DNA from 3 places in the Kitasatospora sp. cg17-2 genome. Region 1 is predicted to be linked to each of the others. Evidence: riboswitches for the same ligand, from Rfam matches in the RefSeq annotation. Region 1 holds a riboswitch; each other region holds the start of a gene.
What was found. Region 1 has a riboswitch for S-adenosylmethionine ahead of ACW14Y_RS34955 (IclR family transcriptional regulator). Riboswitches for the same ligand answer to the same signal wherever they lie in the genome.
Positions count from the first base shown of each region.

Region 2: linked by a shared signal. The riboswitch ahead of ACW14Y_RS13540 (aminotransferase class V-fold PLP-dependent enzyme) and the one ahead of ACW14Y_RS34955 (IclR family transcriptional regulator) in region 1 are both predicted to bind S-adenosylmethionine.
Region 3: linked by a shared signal. The riboswitch ahead of thrC (threonine synthase) and the one ahead of ACW14Y_RS34955 (IclR family transcriptional regulator) in region 1 are both predicted to bind S-adenosylmethionine.

Region 1 covers NZ_CM132923.1:8,326,474-8,332,612, forward strand. The annotation lists gene ACW14Y_RS34945 (CGNR zinc finger domain-containing protein) at 1-371, shown strand, start outside; gene ACW14Y_RS34950 (hypothetical protein) at 422-1,171, opposite strand; SAM riboswitch class I at 1,288-1,430, shown strand; gene ACW14Y_RS34955 (IclR family transcriptional regulator) at 1,625-2,338, shown strand; rRNA gene ACW14Y_RS34960 (16S ribosomal RNA) at 2,968-4,491, shown strand; rRNA gene ACW14Y_RS34965 (23S ribosomal RNA) at 4,770-6,139, shown strand, end outside.
Region 2 covers NZ_CM132923.1:3,313,052-3,319,190, forward strand. The annotation lists gene ACW14Y_RS13520 (NYN domain-containing protein) at 1-466, opposite strand, end outside; gene ACW14Y_RS13525 (hypothetical protein) at 812-1,084, opposite strand; gene ACW14Y_RS13530 (rhomboid family intramembrane serine protease) at 1,286-2,137, shown strand; gene ACW14Y_RS13535 (Lrp/AsnC ligand binding domain-containing protein) at 2,134-2,415, shown strand; gene ACW14Y_RS13540 (aminotransferase class V-fold PLP-dependent enzyme) at 2,481-3,845, opposite strand; SAM riboswitch class IV at 3,900-4,017, opposite strand; gene trpD (anthranilate phosphoribosyltransferase) at 4,125-5,201, opposite strand; gene ACW14Y_RS13550 (hypothetical protein) at 5,363-5,788, opposite strand.
Region 3 covers NZ_CM132923.1:4,617,403-4,623,541, forward strand. The annotation lists gene ACW14Y_RS19400 (ubiquitin-like small modifier protein 1) at 370-645, opposite strand; gene thrC (threonine synthase) at 697-2,004, opposite strand; SAM riboswitch class I at 2,023-2,154, opposite strand; gene ACW14Y_RS19410 (glucosyl-3-phosphoglycerate synthase) at 2,330-3,340, shown strand; gene ACW14Y_RS19415 (alpha,alpha-trehalose-phosphate synthase (UDP-forming)) at 3,388-4,866, shown strand; gene otsB (trehalose-phosphatase) at 4,841-5,692, opposite strand; gene ACW14Y_RS19425 (DUF3263 domain-containing protein) at 5,748-6,053, opposite strand.

The DNA of each region.
Region 1 (6,139 bases):
ACCACTTGATCCGCATCCTCGGCACACGCGACGAGGACGAGGCCGCCGAGGCGATCAACACCCTGCTCGACCAGTACCCGGCCCGCCCCCGCCTCGTCCGCCTCCCCGGCCGGCCCTGGTCCCTGCACACCCAGGCACCCCCCGCCGCCGGCCTCACCCACTGGCTGCTCTCCACCGCCGCCCTCGCCCTCGGCCTGTGGCTGAGCGAACGCGGCTCCTGCGCCTGGGGCCGGTGCGCCGCACCCGGCTGCGACCGCTTCTTCATCGACGCCGGCCGCCGCGACCCGCAGCGCTTCTGCACACCGCGCTGCGCCACCCGCGTCCGCGTCGCCGCCCACCGGGCCCAGCGCGCCGGCGGCCGGACCGGGTGAGGGCGAGAGCGGCGGGGGCGTGATTCAGGGGCCCGGAAGGCCCTCGGGGTTCAGCACTGCCAGAGGAACGCCGCGTCGGAGCAGGGGGAGCAGGTGAAGGCGTAGGCCCGGCCGCTGCCGAAGTTCATGGCGGTGAGGGGATCGGGGCCCTCCTGGAGCTGGACGGCGAGCCGCATCGGCTCCGCGCAGGTCGCACAGCTCGGCGTCCGGTCGTACTGGAGCCAGGCGGGTGTGCCGTTGAGCTGGCCGAGGACGTGGTTCCGGGGACGGCCGGTCCGGGCCGCCCAGGCGGCGCGGGCGCTGTCGAAGTCCGGGGCGTCCGGGAGGAGTTGGGGTTCGACGGCGCGGGTGGCGCCGAGGAGCAGGACCTCGTCCTCGTCGTCGTCCTCGTCGTCCTCGAACTCGTCCTCGTCGGGGTCGTTCTCGTCGGGGTCGTCCGGGGTGTCGTCCTCCTCCCCGTTCTCGTCGAGGTCGGCCGGCCCCGGAAGGGGGATCGGCACCAGCCCCTGGGCCGGGAGGACCAGTGCGAGGTTGGCGCCCGAGCGGGCCTCCCAGTCCTGGCAGACACCCGGACGGTTCTGGCAGGCGAACAGCACCAGCAGCCGGTCCTGCTGCCCCGGACCTCCGGTGACGGCGGCGCCGGACCCGTCCAGCACGATCTGCGCGAGGAACTGCAGCGGGCCGCCGCAATCGGCACAGGACGGCCAGGCGGTGCCGGGCGGGGCGAGCGGCACGCCGCCGACGCGGGTGACCGTCGTGTCGGCCGCGACCGGGCCGCCCTCGGTGATCAAGGTCGTCATGCGGCCCGACTGTAGGACACCGCGCCGACAGCGCCGGGCCGGGCGCGGGCACTGCCCGGCCGCAGCCGGGGGGCGGGCTTGGCGGGCGGGAGGGGGAGTCTTGTATCGTTCCTCGCGAATCATCCAGAGGGGTGGAGGGACCGGCCCTACGAAGCCCCGGCAGCTCCCCGTTCGACCCGGCGTCCGAAGTACGCGCCGTGCCGTGCGGGATCAGTGCCAACTCCGGCCTGTCGCCAATGTGGCGCGGGAAAGATGAGGAGACACGGTGCTCTCTGTGCTGTCCTTCCCCCGGGCGCTTCCCGTCCCGGACCTTTCGCGTACCCGTCTCGTGCCCGGCGCAGCCAATCGGCCGACTTCTGCGGCCCGCCCTCGCTGACCACCCCCCGGCTCCCCGCGGGGGGCCTCCGCGAGCGCGCCCCGGGCGGCTCGCGGGACCTGAGACGGAGACATCCCATGGAGAACACGAGCGGCGTCGGCGTGCTCGACAAGGTCACCTCGATCCTCGGCACCCTGGAGGCCGGTCCGGCCACCCTGGCCGGACTCGTCGCGGTGACCGGCCTGGCCCGGCCCACGGCGCACCGGCTCGCCGTCGCACTCGAACAGCACCGGCTGGTCGCCCGGGACGTGGAGGGCCGCTTCATCCTCGGCCCCCGGCTCGGCGAGCTCTCGGCGGCCGCCGGGGAGGACCGGCTGCTGGCGGCCGCCGGTCCGGTCCTCGCCCGGCTGCGCGACGTCAGTGGGGAGAGCGCCCAGCTCTACCGCCGGCAGGGCGGCGTCCGGATCTGCGTGGCCGCCGCCGAGCGACTCTCCGGCCTGCGCGACACCGTCCCGGTGGGGGTCACCCTCCCGATGAAGGTCGGCGCCGCCGCCCAGGTCCTGCTGGCCTGGGAGGAGCCCGAGCGGCTCCACCGGGGCCTCCAGGGGGCCCGCTTCACGGCGACGGCGCTGAGCGGTGTCCGGCGCCGGGGCTGGGCCCAGTCGATCGGGGAACGCGAGCTGGGCGTCGCGTCCGTCTCCGCGCCGGTCCGGGGCCCGGCCAACCGGGTGGTGGCCGCCGTCACCGTCTCCGGTCCGATCGAACGGCTCACCCGCCACCCCGGAGCCCTGCTCTCGCAGACGGTCGTCGAGGCGGCCGACCGTCTCACCGAGGCCCTCCGCGTCACCTGACGCGCCCCGGTCGCGGGGAGGTCTGTCCGCCCCCGCGACCGAGGCCGCGGCCGCACCCCGGCGGTGCTCCCGGCCCGGCCGGGCGCGATTTGTTCTGGGCGCGCAGGCGGAGTACTGTCGCCCAGTCGCCTGGCAGGGAGCACCGGACACGCAACAGCGCGGACGGTCCCGAGGCGGCCAATCCTCTGGAAATAACATCGTCACCCGGCTTCGGGTTTCTTTGTCGTGTCCATTTGTGGGGATTGCGGCCGGATTCGCTTTTCGGAGCGGGGGTCGGCTAGAGTTTGGAACGTCGGACGGGGCGTCAAGCCGCAGAAGACAGCAGCGAGTTGGATGAAGGAAGCGCCGGGAACGGCACGGAAAACATCTGATAGGCTGGGAACACGAAAGAACGAAGCGCCCGGAGGGCCGGTGTGAAAGCCGCCTGAAGGAAGTGTCCGTTCCTTGAGAACTCAACAGCGTGCCAAAAGTCAACGCCAGATATGTTGACATCCCCGGCCTCGGATTCTTCCGGGGTTGGAGATTCCTTTTGAAGTAAAACACTAGCGAGGACGCAGTGCGCGGGGCCGCCCTATTCCGGTGGTTGCCGTGCCGCTCGACGCGAGTGCCGACCCGATTACGGGTAATCATTCACGGAGAGTTTGATCCTGGCTCAGGACGAACGCTGGCGGCGTGCTTAACACATGCAAGTCGAACGGTGAAGCCCTTCGGGGTGGATCAGTGGCGAACGGGTGAGTAACACGTGGGCAATCTGCCCTGCACTCTGGGACAAGCCCTGGAAACGGGGTCTAATACCGGATATGACCTGGGACCGCATGGTCCCGGGTGTAAAGCTCCGGCGGTGCAGGATGAGCCCGCGGCCTATCAGCTTGTTGGTGGGGTAATGGCCTACCAAGGCGACGACGGGTAGCCGGCCTGAGAGGGCGACCGGCCACACTGGGACTGAGACACGGCCCAGACTCCTACGGGAGGCAGCAGTGGGGAATATTGCACAATGGGCGAAAGCCTGATGCAGCGACGCCGCGTGAGGGATGACGGCCTTCGGGTTGTAAACCTCTTTCAGCAGGGAAGAAGCGCAAGTGACGGTACCTGCAGAAGAAGCACCGGCTAACTACGTGCCAGCAGCCGCGGTAATACGTAGGGTGCGAGCGTTGTCCGGAATTATTGGGCGTAAAGAGCTCGTAGGCGGCCTGTCGCGTCGGATGTGAAAGCCCGGGGCTCAACCCCGGGTCTGCATTCGATACGGGCAGGCTAGAGTGTGGTAGGGGAGATCGGAATTCCTGGTGTAGCGGTGAAATGCGCAGATATCAGGAGGAACACCGGTGGCGAAGGCGGATCTCTGGGCCATTACTGACGCTGAGGAGCGAAAGCGTGGGGAGCGAACAGGATTAGATACCCTGGTAGTCCACGCCGTAAACGTTGGGAACTAGGTGTTGGCGACATTCCACGTCGTCGGTGCCGCAGCTAACGCATTAAGTTCCCCGCCTGGGGAGTACGGCCGCAAGGCTAAAACTCAAAGGAATTGACGGGGGCCCGCACAAGCAGCGGAGCATGTGGCTTAATTCGACGCAACGCGAAGAACCTTACCAAGGCTTGACATATACCGGAAACGGCTAGAGATAGTCGCCCCCTTGTGGTCGGTATACAGGTGGTGCATGGTTGTCGTCAGCTCGTGTCGTGAGATGTTGGGTTAAGTCCCGCAACGAGCGCAACCCTTGTTCTGTGTTGCCAGCATGCCTTTCGGGGTGATGGGGACTCACAGGAGACTGCCGGGGTCAACTCGGAGGAAGGTGGGGACGACGTCAAATCATCATGCCCCTTATGTCTTGGGCTGCACACGTGCTACAATGGTCGGTACAAAGGGCTGCGATGCCGCGAGGCGGAGCGAATCCCAAAAAGCCGGCCTCAGTTCGGATTGGGGTCTGCAACTCGACCCCATGAAGTTGGAGTTGCTAGTAATCGCAGATCAGCATGCTGCGGTGAATACGTTCCCGGGCCTTGTACACACCGCCCGTCACGTCACGAAAGTCGGTAACACCCGAAGCCGGTGGCCTAACCCGTAAGGGGAGGAGCCGTCGAAGGTGGGACCAGCGATTGGGACGAAGTCGTAACAAGGTAGCCGTACCGGAAGGTGCGGCTGGATCACCTCCTTTCTAAGGAGCACTATGCCGCTTGCAGGCGAATGTTCTGCACGGTTGCTCATGGGTGGAACGTTGACTATTCGGCACACTTGGTTGGCATCCGCCAGTACTGCTTCGGCGTGGAAAACGGATTGTTGATGGGGTGTTTCGGGCACGTTGTTGGGTCCTGAGGGAACGGCCGTATGGTCGTTGCTTCAGAGATGCCGGTCTCATGCGAGGTGGTCTTCGGGCTGCTGAGTGTGGGTGTCTGGTCGTTGTTTGAGAACTGCACAGTGGACGCGAGCATCTGTGGCCAAGTTTTTAAGGGCGCACGGTGGATGCCTTGGCACCAGGAACCGATGAAGGACGTGGGAGGCCACGATAGTCCCCGGGGAGCCGTCAACCAGGCTTTGATCCGGGGGTTTCCGAATGGGGAAACCCGGCAGTCGTCATGGGCTGTCACCCATACCTGAACACATAGGGTATGTGGAGGGAACGCGGGGAAGTGAAACATCTCAGTACCCGCAGGAAGAGAAAACAACCGTGATTCCGGGAGTAGTGGCGAGCGAAACCGGATGAGGCTAAACCATGAGCGTGTGAGACCCGGCAGGGGTTGCGCTCATGGGGTCGTGGGATTTTTCTTGACCGGTCTGCCGGCCGGTCGGCGAGTCAGAAACCGTACAGGTAGTCGAAGGACATGCGAAAGGTCCGGCGTAGAGGGTAAGACCCCCGTAGGCGAAATCTGTACGGCTCGTTTGAAGAACTCCCAAGTAGCACGGGGCCCGAGAAATCCCGTGTGAATCTGGCGGGACCACCCGCTAAGCCTAAATATTCCCTGGTGACCGATAGCGGATAGTACCGTGAGGGAATGGTGAAAAGTACCGCGGGAGCGGAGTGAAATAGTACCTGAAACCGTGTGCCTACAAGCCGTGGGAGCGTCGGACATGCAGCTTGCTGTGTGTCTCGTGACTGCGTGCCTTTTGAAGAATGAGCCTGCGAGTTTGCGGTGTGTAGCGAGGTTAACCCGTGTGGGGTAGCCGTAGCGAAAGCGAGTCCGAACAGGGCGATACAGTTGCATGCCCAAGACCCGAAGCGGAGTGATCTAGCCATGGGCAGGTTGAAGCGGAGGTAAGACTTCGTGGAGGACCGAACCCACCAGGGTTGAAAACCTGGGGGATGACCTGTGGTTAGGGGTGAAAGGCCAATCAAACTCCGTGATAGCTGGTTCTCCCCGAAATGCATTTAGGTGCAGCGTCACGTGTTTCTTGCCGGAGGTAGAGCACTGGATAGGCGATGGGCCTCACCGGGTTACTGACCTTAGCCAAACTCCGAATGCCGGTAAGTGAGAGCGTGGCAGTGAGACTGTGGGGGATAAGCTCCATGGTCGAGAGGGAAACAGCCCAGAACACCGACTAAGGTCCCTAAGCGTGTGCTAAGTGGGAAAGGATGTGGAGTCGCAGAGACAACCAGGAGGTTGGCTTAGAAGCAGCCACCCTTGAAAGAGTGCGTAATAGCTCACTGGTCAAGTGATTCCGCGCCGACAATGTAGCGGGGCTCAAGCACATCACCGAAGTCGTGTCATTGCAGCATGAAGGGCCAACGCCTGCTGTGATGGGTAGGGGAGCGTCGTGTGCCGGGTGAAGCGGCGGTGGAAACCAGTCGTGGACGGTACACGAGTGAG
Region 2 (6,139 bases), 5.0 Mb from region 1:
GCTGCCGCTCCAGGTCGGACCGGGCCGTGGTCCGCAGCTCGGCCAGCTCGGCCTGGAGCTTCTCGACCAGCCGGGTCGCCTCGGCGACCGCGCCCTCGGTACCGGCCCGCTCGGCCTCCTCGCCGGCCTCGGCCACCAGCCGGCTCCACCCGGCGGAGCGCACCAGGTAGGCGGCCGCGGCCACGTCCATCGGGTCGGCGGCGCCCGGCACGGTGCCCGCCTCCAGGGCTCTGACCAGGTCCGGCTGCCCCAGCCGCAGCCGCTCCGCTATCCGCACCCGGAAGGCCGGCTCCGCCTCCAGCGCCGCGGCCAGCGCGGTCGCCGCGTACTTGGCCCGGCGGGCGGGGGTGAACTTGGCGTACTGGCGCAGCGACTGGGGCAGTTCGCCGAGCGGCAGACCGCCGAGCGCGTCGGAGGCCAGGCCGACCACCCGTCGGCGCACGCCCTCGGGGAGCGGCCGGTCCAGCGCCTCGGCCGACGCCCCGTCGGCCTCCGGCCCGGCTGCTCCGCCGTCCGCTGCCGCCGGCTCCTCACCGGCGCCGGACTCCTCACCCGCGGGCGCCTCCGCCGGGGCCTCGGTGCCGGAGGGGGCGGCCACGGCCGCGTCCGGCGCCTGCGCGTCCACAGCGGGCTGCCGCCCCTGCGGCCCGGCGGGCTCCTTCGCTGCGTCCACCACGTCCTCGGCTCCGATCCTGGTCCAGCGGGGTACGGCCCTCGGCCGCCACCCCCGTCACACTCCGCGTGTTCTCTCTGTATTGTCCCGTGCGGCGGGCGGCCACGCCGCTCACCGCCCACCGCACGGACCGGGCGGTCAGCCCTGCTCGGGAGCCTCGGCGGCCTCGGCCGCCTCCTCCGCGCCGGGACGGGCGACCAGCTCGACCTGGTCCACGGCGTTGCACCAGCGGCAGCGCACCGACTCCACGGTCTCGCTGAGCACCTGGGTCTCCTCGACCTTGGACTCGCCGGCCAGGTCGAAGTGGAGGAACTCGGTCACCCGGGCGGTCCGGGTCACGTCGAAGCGGGTCAGGTTTCCGCAGAGCGTGCAGCGCCAGCGCGTCTCGGCAGTCAGGGCGGGGACGGTCATCGGGGGTCCTCTCGGGTGGTCCCTGAACGGGCTCGGGCGCTCCCCCCGGAGCCCCGGCGTCGGCGGCGGGAGGCGGGAATGCCCGCCCCAAGCCTATTGCCTGGGGCAACCTTCCCGGCCACCGGCCGAGCACTCCCGGGCGGTAGCCCACCTGCCGTAACCGCGCGGTGCCCGCCCGGCACCGGGGGGATGCTGGAGCCCATGGCGATCCCGGTCCCCCACCCCGGCGCGCACCGCGGCCGACCGGCCGCCGCCGCTCCGGCCGTCTGCTACGCGCTGATCGCGCTGAACACCGCGGTCTTCCTGCTCGGACCGGCCGCGGGGCTCAACCCGCTCTACGGCCGGGACCAGGCCCGGGTCTGCGCCGAACAGCGCTACGAGCAGCGCTGGGGGGCCGTCCCCGCCGAACTCCTGACCGGTCACCCGCTGACCTCGGACCAACTGGCCGAGGCCCCCGAGCCGGTACCCGGCTGCCCGGCCTCGGCCACCCCCGGCAAGCACCCGGCGCTGTCCGTGCTCAGCGCGCTCTTCCTGCACGCCGGCTGGCTGCACCTGCTCGGCAACCTGCTCTTCCTCCACGTCTTCGGCCCGGCCGTGGAGCACCGGCTCGGCCGCCCCCGGTTCCTCCTCTTCTATCTGGCGGCCGGCGCGCTGACCACCTACGGCTTCGCGCTGGCCGAGGCGCACTCGGCGGACTCGACCCGGGTGCTGATCGGCGCCTCGGGGGCGATCTCCGCCGTGCTCGGCGCCTACCTGCGCTTCCACCCGCACGCGCGGGTCACCACGCTCGTCCCGCTGCTGCTCTTCCTGCCGCTGCGGTTCCCGGCCTGGCTGGTGCTGGGCCTCTGGTTCGCGCTCCAGTGGTGGTCGGTGCACTCGGCCGGACCGGGGGTGGCGTACCTGGTGCACGTGATCGGCTTCGGGGCGGGCTTCCTCTACGCCTGCACCCTGGCCGAGCGCCGACCCCGCCGACCCCGCCGCACCCGCCCCCGCGACGGTGCGACCGACGCCCGCTACCCTGGCGGCACCTCACAAAGGAGTACGCCACCGTGATCACCGCCATCGTCCTGATCAAGACCAGCGTCGACCGCATCCCGGAGATCGCCGAGGCGATCGCCGCCATCGAGGGCGTCAGCGAGGTCTACTCGGTGACCGGCGGCTACGACCTGGTCGCGATGGTGCGGGTGCGCCGGCACGACGACCTCGCCGAGGTGATCCCCGGCCGGCTGAACAAGGTCCCGGGCGTGGCGCACACCGAGACCCAGATCGCCTTCCGCACCTACTCCCAGCACGACCTGGAGGCCGCCTTCGCGATCGGCCTGGAGGAGTAGCCCGGCGGAGGCCCGACCGAGCGGAGGCCCGACCGAGCCGAGGCGCGGCCGAGCCCGACGGGGCCTCAGCCCTCCCGGCGGGTGTCCGCGACGCAGCGGCCGCCCTCGTTCCGGTAGCTCCACGCCGCGCCGTCCGTGACCAGCTCGCGGACGGCGGTCAGGAACCGGTCCACGTGCTCGTCCGGAGTACCGGCGCCGAAGCTCACCCGGATCGCGTTCAGGCTGCGCTCGCCCGGCAGCGAGGCCTCCGGCGCGCCGCACTCCGAGGGCGCGGCCTCCTCGTCGCCGAGCAGCGTGCGCACCAGCGGGTGGGCGCAGAACAGGCCGTCCCGCACGCCGATGCCGTACTCCGCGGACAGCGCGGCCGAGAAGTGCGAGCTGTTCCAGCCCCGGACGACGAAGGACAGCACGCCCACCCGGTCGGCGTCGGCACCGAACAGGCTCAGCACCCTGACCTCGGGGACCTCCGCCAGACCGGCCTTCAGCCGGGCGACCAGCGCCCGCTCGCGCGCCTCCAGCGCGTCGAACCCGGCCTCGGTGAGCGCCCGGCAGGCCGCCGCGATCGCGTACACGCCGATGACGTTCGGGGAGCCGGCCTCGTGCCGGGCCGGGCCGGTGTGCCACTGCACGGCCACCGAGCCGTCGGTCTCCCGGGCCACCGTGCGGGTGGCGCCGCCGCCGGCCAGGTACGGCTCGGCCTCGTCCAGCCAGTCGGCGCGGCCGGCCAGCACCCCGGCGCCGAACGGCGCGTACAGCTTGTGGCCGGAGAAGGCGATCCAGTCGACCCCCAGCTCGCGCACCGAGACCCGGTGGTGCGGGGCCAGCTGCGCGGCGTCCAGCACCACCCGGGCGCCGTACCGGTGGGCGGTCCTGGTCAGCTCGGCGACCGGCCAGAGCTCGCCGGTGACGTTCGAGGCGCCGGTGACGCAGAGCAGCTTCGGGCCCTCGGGCGCCTCGGCGAGCGCGGCGTCGAAGGCGGCGACGGCCTCGGCGTGCGAGCGGGGGGCGCGCAGACAGGTGACGGTCAGACCGGCGTGCGCCCAGGGCAGCAGCGAGGCGTGGTGCTCGGTCTCGAAGGCGAACACCTGGGTCCCGGCCGGGACGGCGCCGGCCAGCAGGTTGAGCGAGTCGGTGGTGGCGCGGGTGAAGACCACCTGGTCGCCCTCGCGCAGGTCCAGGAACTCGGCGACGGTGCGGCGGCTCTGCTCGAACAGGTCGGTGGAGAGCTGGGACAGGTAGCCGGCGCCGCGGTGCACGCTGCCGTAGTAGGGGGCGTAGGCGGCGACCTCGTCCCAGACCCGCTGGAGCGCCGGGGCGCTGGCGGCGTAGTCGAGCGCCGCGTAGGCGACCTTGTCACCGTTGGCGAGCGGGACCTCGACGTCGTGGCCGAGAACGGGGAGGGGGGCGAGGAGGTCGGTAGCAACAGACACGGGGATGCACTCCGTCTACGGGTCAGGGACCCCGGGAGTGCGTAGTCATCCGGGTGTCCGCGCTTGCCACGCGGACGGCTCGCCGCACGGCCCGGTCCTCACCCAGGGCACCCCGCCACGGAAGGAGGGTTGCCGGACAGCAAGCTGGGGCTTGTCGCTGTCACTCATGACCTGGCCAAGACTGTAGATCCGGTCCGCCCCCCGGTCAAACAAGGGTCCACATCCCGGACACACGTCGGGGCCCACCGGGAGGATTCCCGATGGGCCCCAACCGCCTTGTCACACCCGGGCGGTGGCCTCCGACCAGTGCTTCAGCAGGTCCCGCGCGGCACCCGAGTCGACGGCCGCCGCGGTACGCCGCATGGCCGCGCCGATCTGCTCGACGAGCGGGGCGTCGGTGAGGTCCAGCGCCACCAGTGCGGCCGCCGAGTTCAGCAGCACCGCGTCCCGGACCGGCCCGTGCTCCCCGGCGAGCACCCGGCGCGCGACCTCGGCGTTGTACGCCGGGTCCGCGCCGCGCAGCGCCTCGATGCCGACCGGCTCGATGCCGACCTCGCGCGGGTCGAACACGGTCTCGGTGACGGCGCCGTCGCGGACCACCCACACCCGCGAGGTGGTGGTGATCGTCAGCTCGTCCAGTCCGTCGTCGCCCCGGAAGACCAGCGCGGTGGCACCGCGCCGGGCGAGCACGCCGGCGATCAGCGCCGCCAGCCGGGTGTCGAAGCAGCCGATCGCGTGCGCCGTCACCCGGGCCGGGTTGGTCAGCGGCCCCAGGATGTTGAACGCGGTGGGCACCCCGAGGTCGCGCCGGGCCGGCGCGGCGTGCCGCATCGACGGGTGGAAGGTCGCGGCGAAGCAGAAGGTGAGCCCGACCTCCTCGGCGATCTCGGCGACCCGGCGCGGCCGGAGGTCCAGGCTGATGCCCAGCTTCTCCAGCACGTCCGAGGAGCCGCTGGACGAGGAGGCGGCCCGGTTGCCGTGCTTGACCACCTTGGCCCCGGCCGCGGCGGCGACGATCGCGGACATGGTGGAGATGTTCACGGTCTTGGCCCGGTCGCCGCCGGTGCCGACGATGTCCACCGCCGGGCCGGGGATGTCCAGCGGCTCGGCGTGCGCGTACATCGAGTCGACCAGTCCGGAGATCTCGTCGACCGTCTCGCCCTTGGCCCGCAGCGCCACCATGAACCCGGCCACCTGCACCGGAGAGGCCTCGCCGCTCATGATCCGGTCCATCGCCCACGCGGTGGCCGAGCGGTCGAGGTCCTCCCCCCTCAGCAGCGCCGACAGGATGTCCGGCCAGGAGCGGACCACCTGCGCGGGGTCGCTACCACCGTTCGCAGGCTGCACGTTCACCATGGCTGACTCCAGCTCTCGCTGCCCCGGCTCACCGGGGAAGGACGTAGGGACGGAGTCAGCCTATCGAGCGGCGGGCCGCCGGGGCTCCGCCGTTCACCCTTCTTCTCTTGTCGTGAGACGCCGGGTGGGACGCGGGGCGGGAGACCGGGCCGGGACCCGGCCTAACGGGCGGCGGGCGCCCGCTTGGCCAGCCGGGCCCGCAGCAGCGTGGCGGCGGCCTCGGCCAGCGCCACCGGGTCCACCGGCTGGGAGATCGCCGCGTCGGCCCGGCTCCAGGCGGCCAGCCAGGAGTCCTGCGGCCGGCCGATCAGCACCAGCACCGGCGGGCAACCGTAGATCTCGTCCTTCAGCTGCCGCGCGAGCCCGAGCCCGCCGGCCGGCACCGCCTCACCGTCCAGGACGCAGAGGTCGACGCCACCCTTCTCCAGCGCCTTGAGCACCGCGGGGGTGGTCGCGCACTCCAGGTAGGCCAGCTCCGGGAGGTCCTCCGCGGGCCGCCGCCCGAGAGCGGTCAGCACCTGCTCACGGGTGGTTCGGTCGTGGCTGTAGACGAGAACGGTCAGCGTCTCGTCGGTCGTGTACGCCATGGGCCCTGCTCCCTCACGTGTGATCCGGACCACGTTCGCCTCTCCCCGGATGCTACTCCCGATCACCGCCCGCCGAGCCCCTCCCGCGCGATCTCTTCGCGACGGCGCCGCGCCCGCGACTGGTCCGGGCGGAGCAGGGCGCGTCACCCCCGCCCGCACGGTCCACCCGTACGGCGGACGAGTGGAACTTCCCCTTACCTCCGGCAACCCCCGGAAGCCCGCCACGACACGCCGGACAGGGCCCGGACGGGCCTTTCGAGCAACCGTCAGAAAAGGGACACGCCGCTGCTCAGCGGCAGTACGGACGCCCCGTCGGGCCCCAGGGGGGCATACCGCACGCACCGGACACTC
Region 3 (6,139 bases), 3.7 Mb from region 1:
GGAATTCACCCGCGGCAGCGCAGGACAGGACGGGCGCAATCGGGAGAAAGTCCTGCATTCTCCGCCGGACATAGCGGACGTATTACCAGAAATCCCCGCCAGAATTCTGACACCGGCCTGACATGTATCCAGGTCCCGGGTCCCTCGCGACTCCCGCCGGAGGGGAGCCGGCGGTGGTGGCGGTGCGGTGGATTCGTTCCCGGACCAGGGGGACGGGCGCGCCCTGTTCCCGGTCCAGCGACACTTTACTCCGCCCGGGACCGAAGATATTCCCGCCAAAATGCGCACGGCCGTCCGCGGCACGGAATTCCGTGCCGCGGACGGCCTTCGACGACGCGCCCGCCCCGGGGGGAACGGACCGCCCGCGGATCACCCGCCGGCGACCGCCGGGATGATCGAAATGCTCGCGCCGTCCTTGATCTCCGTCTCCAGGCCCTCGGCGAACCGCACGTCGTCGTCGTTCACATAGACATTGACGAAACGGCGCAGCTTGCCGGTGTCGTCGAGGATCCGCGCGGCGATCCCGGCGTGGTTGCGCTCCAGGTCGGCGATCACCTCGCCCAGCGTGGCGCCCTCGGCGGGCACCTCGCTGACACCGCCGGTGTAGGTGCGCAGGATGGTCGGGATGCGGACGTTGGCGCTCATGGGGGTCTCCTCGTTACGGGCGCGGAACGGGTCGATCGGGGGGCGGCGGAATCAGGCGGAGGCCAGGCCGGCGCCCCGGAAGGCGTCCAGGGTCGGCCGGATGACGGCGGTCATGCCGGCCTCGGAGACCGCGTCGAGGGTCTTCAGCCCGTCACCGGTGTTGATGGCGACGGTCTCCTTCGACGGGTCCAGCTGCCCGGTCTCGACCAGCTTCCTGAGCACGCCGACGGTCACGCCGCCCGCGGTCTCCGCGAAGATGCCCTCGGTCCGGGCCAGCAGCCGGATCGCCGCCACGACCTCCTCGTCCGTGACGTCCTCCACCGCGCCGCCGGTGCGCCGGGCGATGTCCAGCACGTACGGGCCGTCGGCCGGGTTGCCGATCGCCAGCGACTTGGCGATGGTGTCCGGCTTGACCGGCCGGATCACGTCGTGGCCGGCCTTGTAGGCCGCCGAGACCGGCGAGCAGCCCTCGGCCTGGGCGCCGAAGATCCGGTACGGCCGGTCCTCGACCAGGCCCAGCTTGATCAGCTCCTGCAGACCCTTGTCGATCTTGGTGAGCTGGGAGCCCGAGGCGACCGGGATCACGATCTGCTCCGGCAGCCGCCAGCCGAGCTGCTCGCAGATCTCGTAGGCGAGCGTCTTGGAGCCCTCGCCGTAGTACGGCCGCAGATTGACGTTGACGAAGCCCCAGCCCTCGCCGGCCGGGTCGCCGATCAGCTCCGAGCAGAAGCGGTTCACATCGTCGTAGTTGCCCTCGATGCCGACCAGCTCGCCGCCGTACACCCCGGCCATCACGACCTTGCCCTGCTCCAGGTCGTGCGGGATGAACACGCAGGACCGGAAGCCCGCCCGGGCCGCCGCCGCGCCGACCGCGCCGGCCAGGTTGCCGGTCGACGAGCAGGACAGCGTGGTGTAGCCGAACGCCCGGGCCGCCTCGATGGCGCAGGCCACCACGCGGTCCTTGAAGGAGTGGGTGGGGTTCCCGGAGTCGTCCTTGATGTGCAGCTGCCCGGTGAAGCCGAGCTCGCGGCCCAGGTTGTCCGCCTTCACCAGCGGGGTCCACCCCGGGTTGAGGTTCGGCTTGGTCGCCACGTCGGCCGGGACGGGCAGCAGCGGCGCGTAGCGCCAGATCGACGACGGACCGGCCTCGATCCGCTTGCGCAGCTCCTCGGCGCCCTCGCTGCCGAAGTCGTAGGCGATCTCCAGCGGACCGAAACACTCGAGACAGGCGAAGCTGGGACCGAGCGGGAACCGGGTGCCGCACTCGCGACAGGACAGCGCGGTGGCGGGGCCGAGGTCGACGGATGGGGGTCCCCCCGGCCGAAGGTTGGGGGAAGGTGCGACGGTGTCGATAGCCATGATGGGCGGAGGCCTCTCTCCTCATCTTCCCCGTGACGCGGTCGCGCCCGGGACGGAATTGGCACCTGTCCCGCCGGGGCGTGAAGCCAGCCGTGCGAGAAGGTTGCCGGGACGTCAACGGGCCGTTCCCTCAGTCCCTCTGGATGAGCTCTGTGAAGTTGTGGGTTCTGCTCAGCGGAGACCCCGGCGTGCGAAGGTCCGATCGCTGTACGAAGACTGTATCCGAAGGCGTCGGCCCCGAACCCGACCGTCCGCCACGCGAGATGACCCGTCCCAACCTCCCCCGGGCTCCGGCCGGGGGACCCCATCCGTCGAGGAGAGCACCGTGCCCGCCGAACCGACCCCCGCGCTCCTCCCCGAGACCGCGTCCTGGCTGCGCCGGCGCTCGTGGACCGCGGCCGACCGACCGGTTCACACCCTCCCGGCCGCCAAGCGCGCCCTCGGTCCGGCGGGCACCGTCAGCGTCGTCCTGCCCGCCCTGGACGAGGAGGCCACCGTCGGCGAGATCGTCCGGGTCATCCGGCGGGAGCTGATGGAACGACTACCGCTGGTGGACGAGCTGGTCGTGGTCGACTCCGGTTCCGTCGACGCCACCGCCGAGGTCGCCGCCGAGGCCGGGGCCACCGTCGTCCACCGGGACACCGTGCTGCCCCGGCTGCCCGCCGCCCCCGGCAAGGGCGAGGTGCTGTGGCGTTCGCTGCTGGTCACCCGCGGCGAGATCGTCTGCTTCGTGGACGCCGACCTGCGCGAGTTCGACCCGGCCCTGGTCTCCGGCATCATCGGCCCGCTGCTCACCGATCCGGACCTCCAGCTGGTCAAGGCGATGTACGACCGGCCGCTGGAGACCGACGGCGCGGTGGTGCCGGCCGGCGGCGGCCGGGTCACCGAACTGGTCGCCCGTCCGCTGCTCAATCTGCACTGGCCGGAACTCGCCGGTTTCGCCCAGCCGCTCGGCGGCGAGTACGCGGCCCGCCGCTCACTGCTCGAACGGCTGCCCTTCCCCACCGGCTACGGCGTCGAGCTCGGCCTGCTCGTCGACGCCCTGGAGACGGCCGGACTGGACGCGCTCGCCCAGGTGGACGTCGGCATCCGCCACCACCGGCACCAGGACGCCCAGGCACTCGGCCGGATGGCGGCCACGATCTACCGCACCGCGCTGGAAAGACTGGACCGCACCCACCGGCTGAAGGCCTCCGCCGACCTGGTCCGCCCACTGCTCACCCAGTTCACCCGCGACCCGCTGACCCGCGCCTTCGCCGCCCACACCCACCCGGTCACCGCGACCGAGCGGCCGCCGATGCACACCGTGCCCGAGTACGCCACCCGACGCCGATGACCCGTCCCGCGGGTTTGCCGCCCCGGACCCCCGGCAACGAACCAACCATGGGTGATCTCACGACCGAGCGTTCGAATCCGACCGGCACCGCCCCCGTCCTGGTGGCGTCCAACCGGGGACCGGTGTCCTTCGGCACCGCGGACGACGGCACACTGACCCTCCGCAGAGGCGGCGGCGGACTGGTCTCCGGGCTGTCCGCGATCGACGACCCGGACGCCGTCTGGGTCTGCGCCGCCCTGTCCGACGCCGACCGCCGGGCCGCCCGCGAGGCCCCGGACGGACGGCTCGACCGGGCCGGCCACGACGTCGGCGGCCAGGCCGTCCGGATGCTCGGCATCGACCCGGAGACCTTCGCCCGCGCCTACAACGGCATCGCCAACTCGACCCTCTGGTTCGTCCACCACCTGCTCTGGAACACCCCGACCGCCCCCGTCTTCGACGCCGGCTTCCGCACCGAGTGGGCGGCCTACACCGCGTACAACACGGCCTTCGCCGAGGCCCTCGCCGCCGAGGCCGCCCCCGGGGCCGCCGTCCTGGTGCAGGACTACCACCTCTCCCTGGTCCCGGAGCTGCTCCGCGCCGCCCGCCCCGACCTGCGGATCGGCCACTTCTCGCACACCCCGTGGGCGCCGCCCGAGTACCTGCGGCTGCTGCCCGACGACATCGCCGGGGCCGTCCTCACCGGCATCCTCGGCGCCGACCGGGCGGGCTTCCTGACCCGCCGCTGGGCGCTCGCCTTCGCCGACTGCTGCGAGCGGTACCTCGGCGCGGACGTCGACCGCGAGGCGCTCACCGTGACGCACGGCGGCCGCACCACCGCCCTCGGCGTCCACGGCCTCGGCGCCGACGCCGACTTCCTGCGCGAGCGGGCCCACCGGCCGGACGTCGACGAGCGGCTCGCCACCCTGCGCGCGACCGTCGGCGACCGCCGCACCGTCGTCCGGGTCGACCGCACCGAGCTGAGCAAGAACATCGTCCGCGGCTTCCTGGCCTACCGGCACCTGCTGCGCACCCGCCCGGAGTGGCACGACCGGGTGGTCCACATCGCCTTCGCCTACCCGTCCCGCACCGACCTCGCCGAGTACCGGGCCTACACCGACCAGGTGCGGGCGCTCGCCGCGGAGATCGAGGCGGAGTTCGGCACCCCGGACTGGCGGCCGCTGCTCCTCCACGTCGACGACGACTTCCCGCGCTCGCTGGCCGCCTACCGGCTGGCCGACGTGGCCCTGGTCAACCCGATCCGGGACGGTATGAACCTCGTCGCCAAGGAGGTCCCGGTGGTCTCCGACCAGGGGTGCGCGCTGGTGCTCTCCCGGGAGGCCGGCGCGCACGCCGAACTCGGCCAGGACGCGCTGAGCGTCAACCCCTACGACATCGTGGCCACCGCCGAGGCACTGCACGCCGGGCTCACCATGCCGGCCGACGAACGGGCCGACCGCACCAAGCGGCTGGCCGCCGCGGCGACGGCACTGCCGCCGCAGCAGTGGTTCCTGGACCAGCTCAACGCCCTGCGGCCGGGCGGCTGAGCTCCTCCCCCAGCGCGACCAGCAGTTCCACCACGCCGGCCGGGCCCGGGACCACCAGGTCCGCCCGGTCGGCGAGCTCGCGCACCGGCGCGTCCCCCACCGCGCCGCTGCACACCAGCAGCCCGGCCAGGCCCTCCGGCCGCAGCTTCTCCACCGCCGCGAAGGCCGGCACGTCCCCCAGGTCGTCGCCCGCGTAGAGCACCGAACGGGCCCCGCGCTCGCGCAGCAGCCCGGTCAGCGCCGCGCCCTTGTCCACGCCCGGCGGCCGCAGCTCCAGCACCAGCCGGCCCGGCTCCACCACCAGCCCGTGCTCGGCCGCCAGCCGTTCCATCGGCGCCCGCAGCAGCTCGAACGCGGCCGTCGGGTCCGCCGTCCGCCGGGTGTGCACGGCCACCGAGCGGCCCTTGTCCTCCACCCAGGTGCCCTCGGGCGCGCCCAGCGCCTCCAGCCGCTCCGCCAGCTCCGCCCGCACCGCGGCCACGCCCGGGTGCGGCGGCGGCGCGGTCAGCCGGCCGTCCTCCCAGCGCTCGGCACCGTAGTGGCCGAGCACCACCACCCCGTCGATGCCGGCCAGCCCGCCGTACTCCACCGCCAGGGCGGCCGGGCGGCCGGTCACCACCGCGACCGCGCCGACCCGCGGGGCCAGCGCGCGCAGCGCGGGCGCCACGCCGGGGTCCGCCCTGGCCCGGTCCGGGTCCGGGACGATCGGGGCGAGCGTCCCGTCGAAGTCGAGGGCGATCACGGCGTCACGGGGTGCGGCGAGCAGCGCCGCCAGCCCCGCGCGCCCGGCGTCCGTCAGCGGTCGCGTCATGTCGGAAAGGCCCATGCCCGGCACCGTACCCAGCCCGGGCGGGGGCAACCGGTCCGGCCGGACCGGCGGCTCAGCGGGCCGCCCGGCGGGCGTCGCGGACCCGGCGCAGCCGGTTGACCAGCACCGGGGCGTGCGCCAACGCCTCCGGACGGTCCAGCAGTCCGTTCAACAGCTGGTAGTACCGGGTGCTGGAGAGCCCCAGCTCCTCCCGGACGGCCCGCTCCTTGGCCCCGGCCGTCCGCCAGCTCCTGGCCTCCAGCGCCAGCACGGCCCGGTCCCTGGCGTCCAGCCCGGCCGGCCCGCCTGCCCCGTCCTGCTGCTCCGGACCGTCCGCCCGCTCCGGTTCCGGCCGTGCCGCTTCCTCGTCCGCGCCCATCCGGGCCCACCTCCGCCCATCACTACGGAGTGTCATTCTCCCCCGCGGACCCGACACACCCTGCCCGCTGCGCCGCCCCGGTCCGC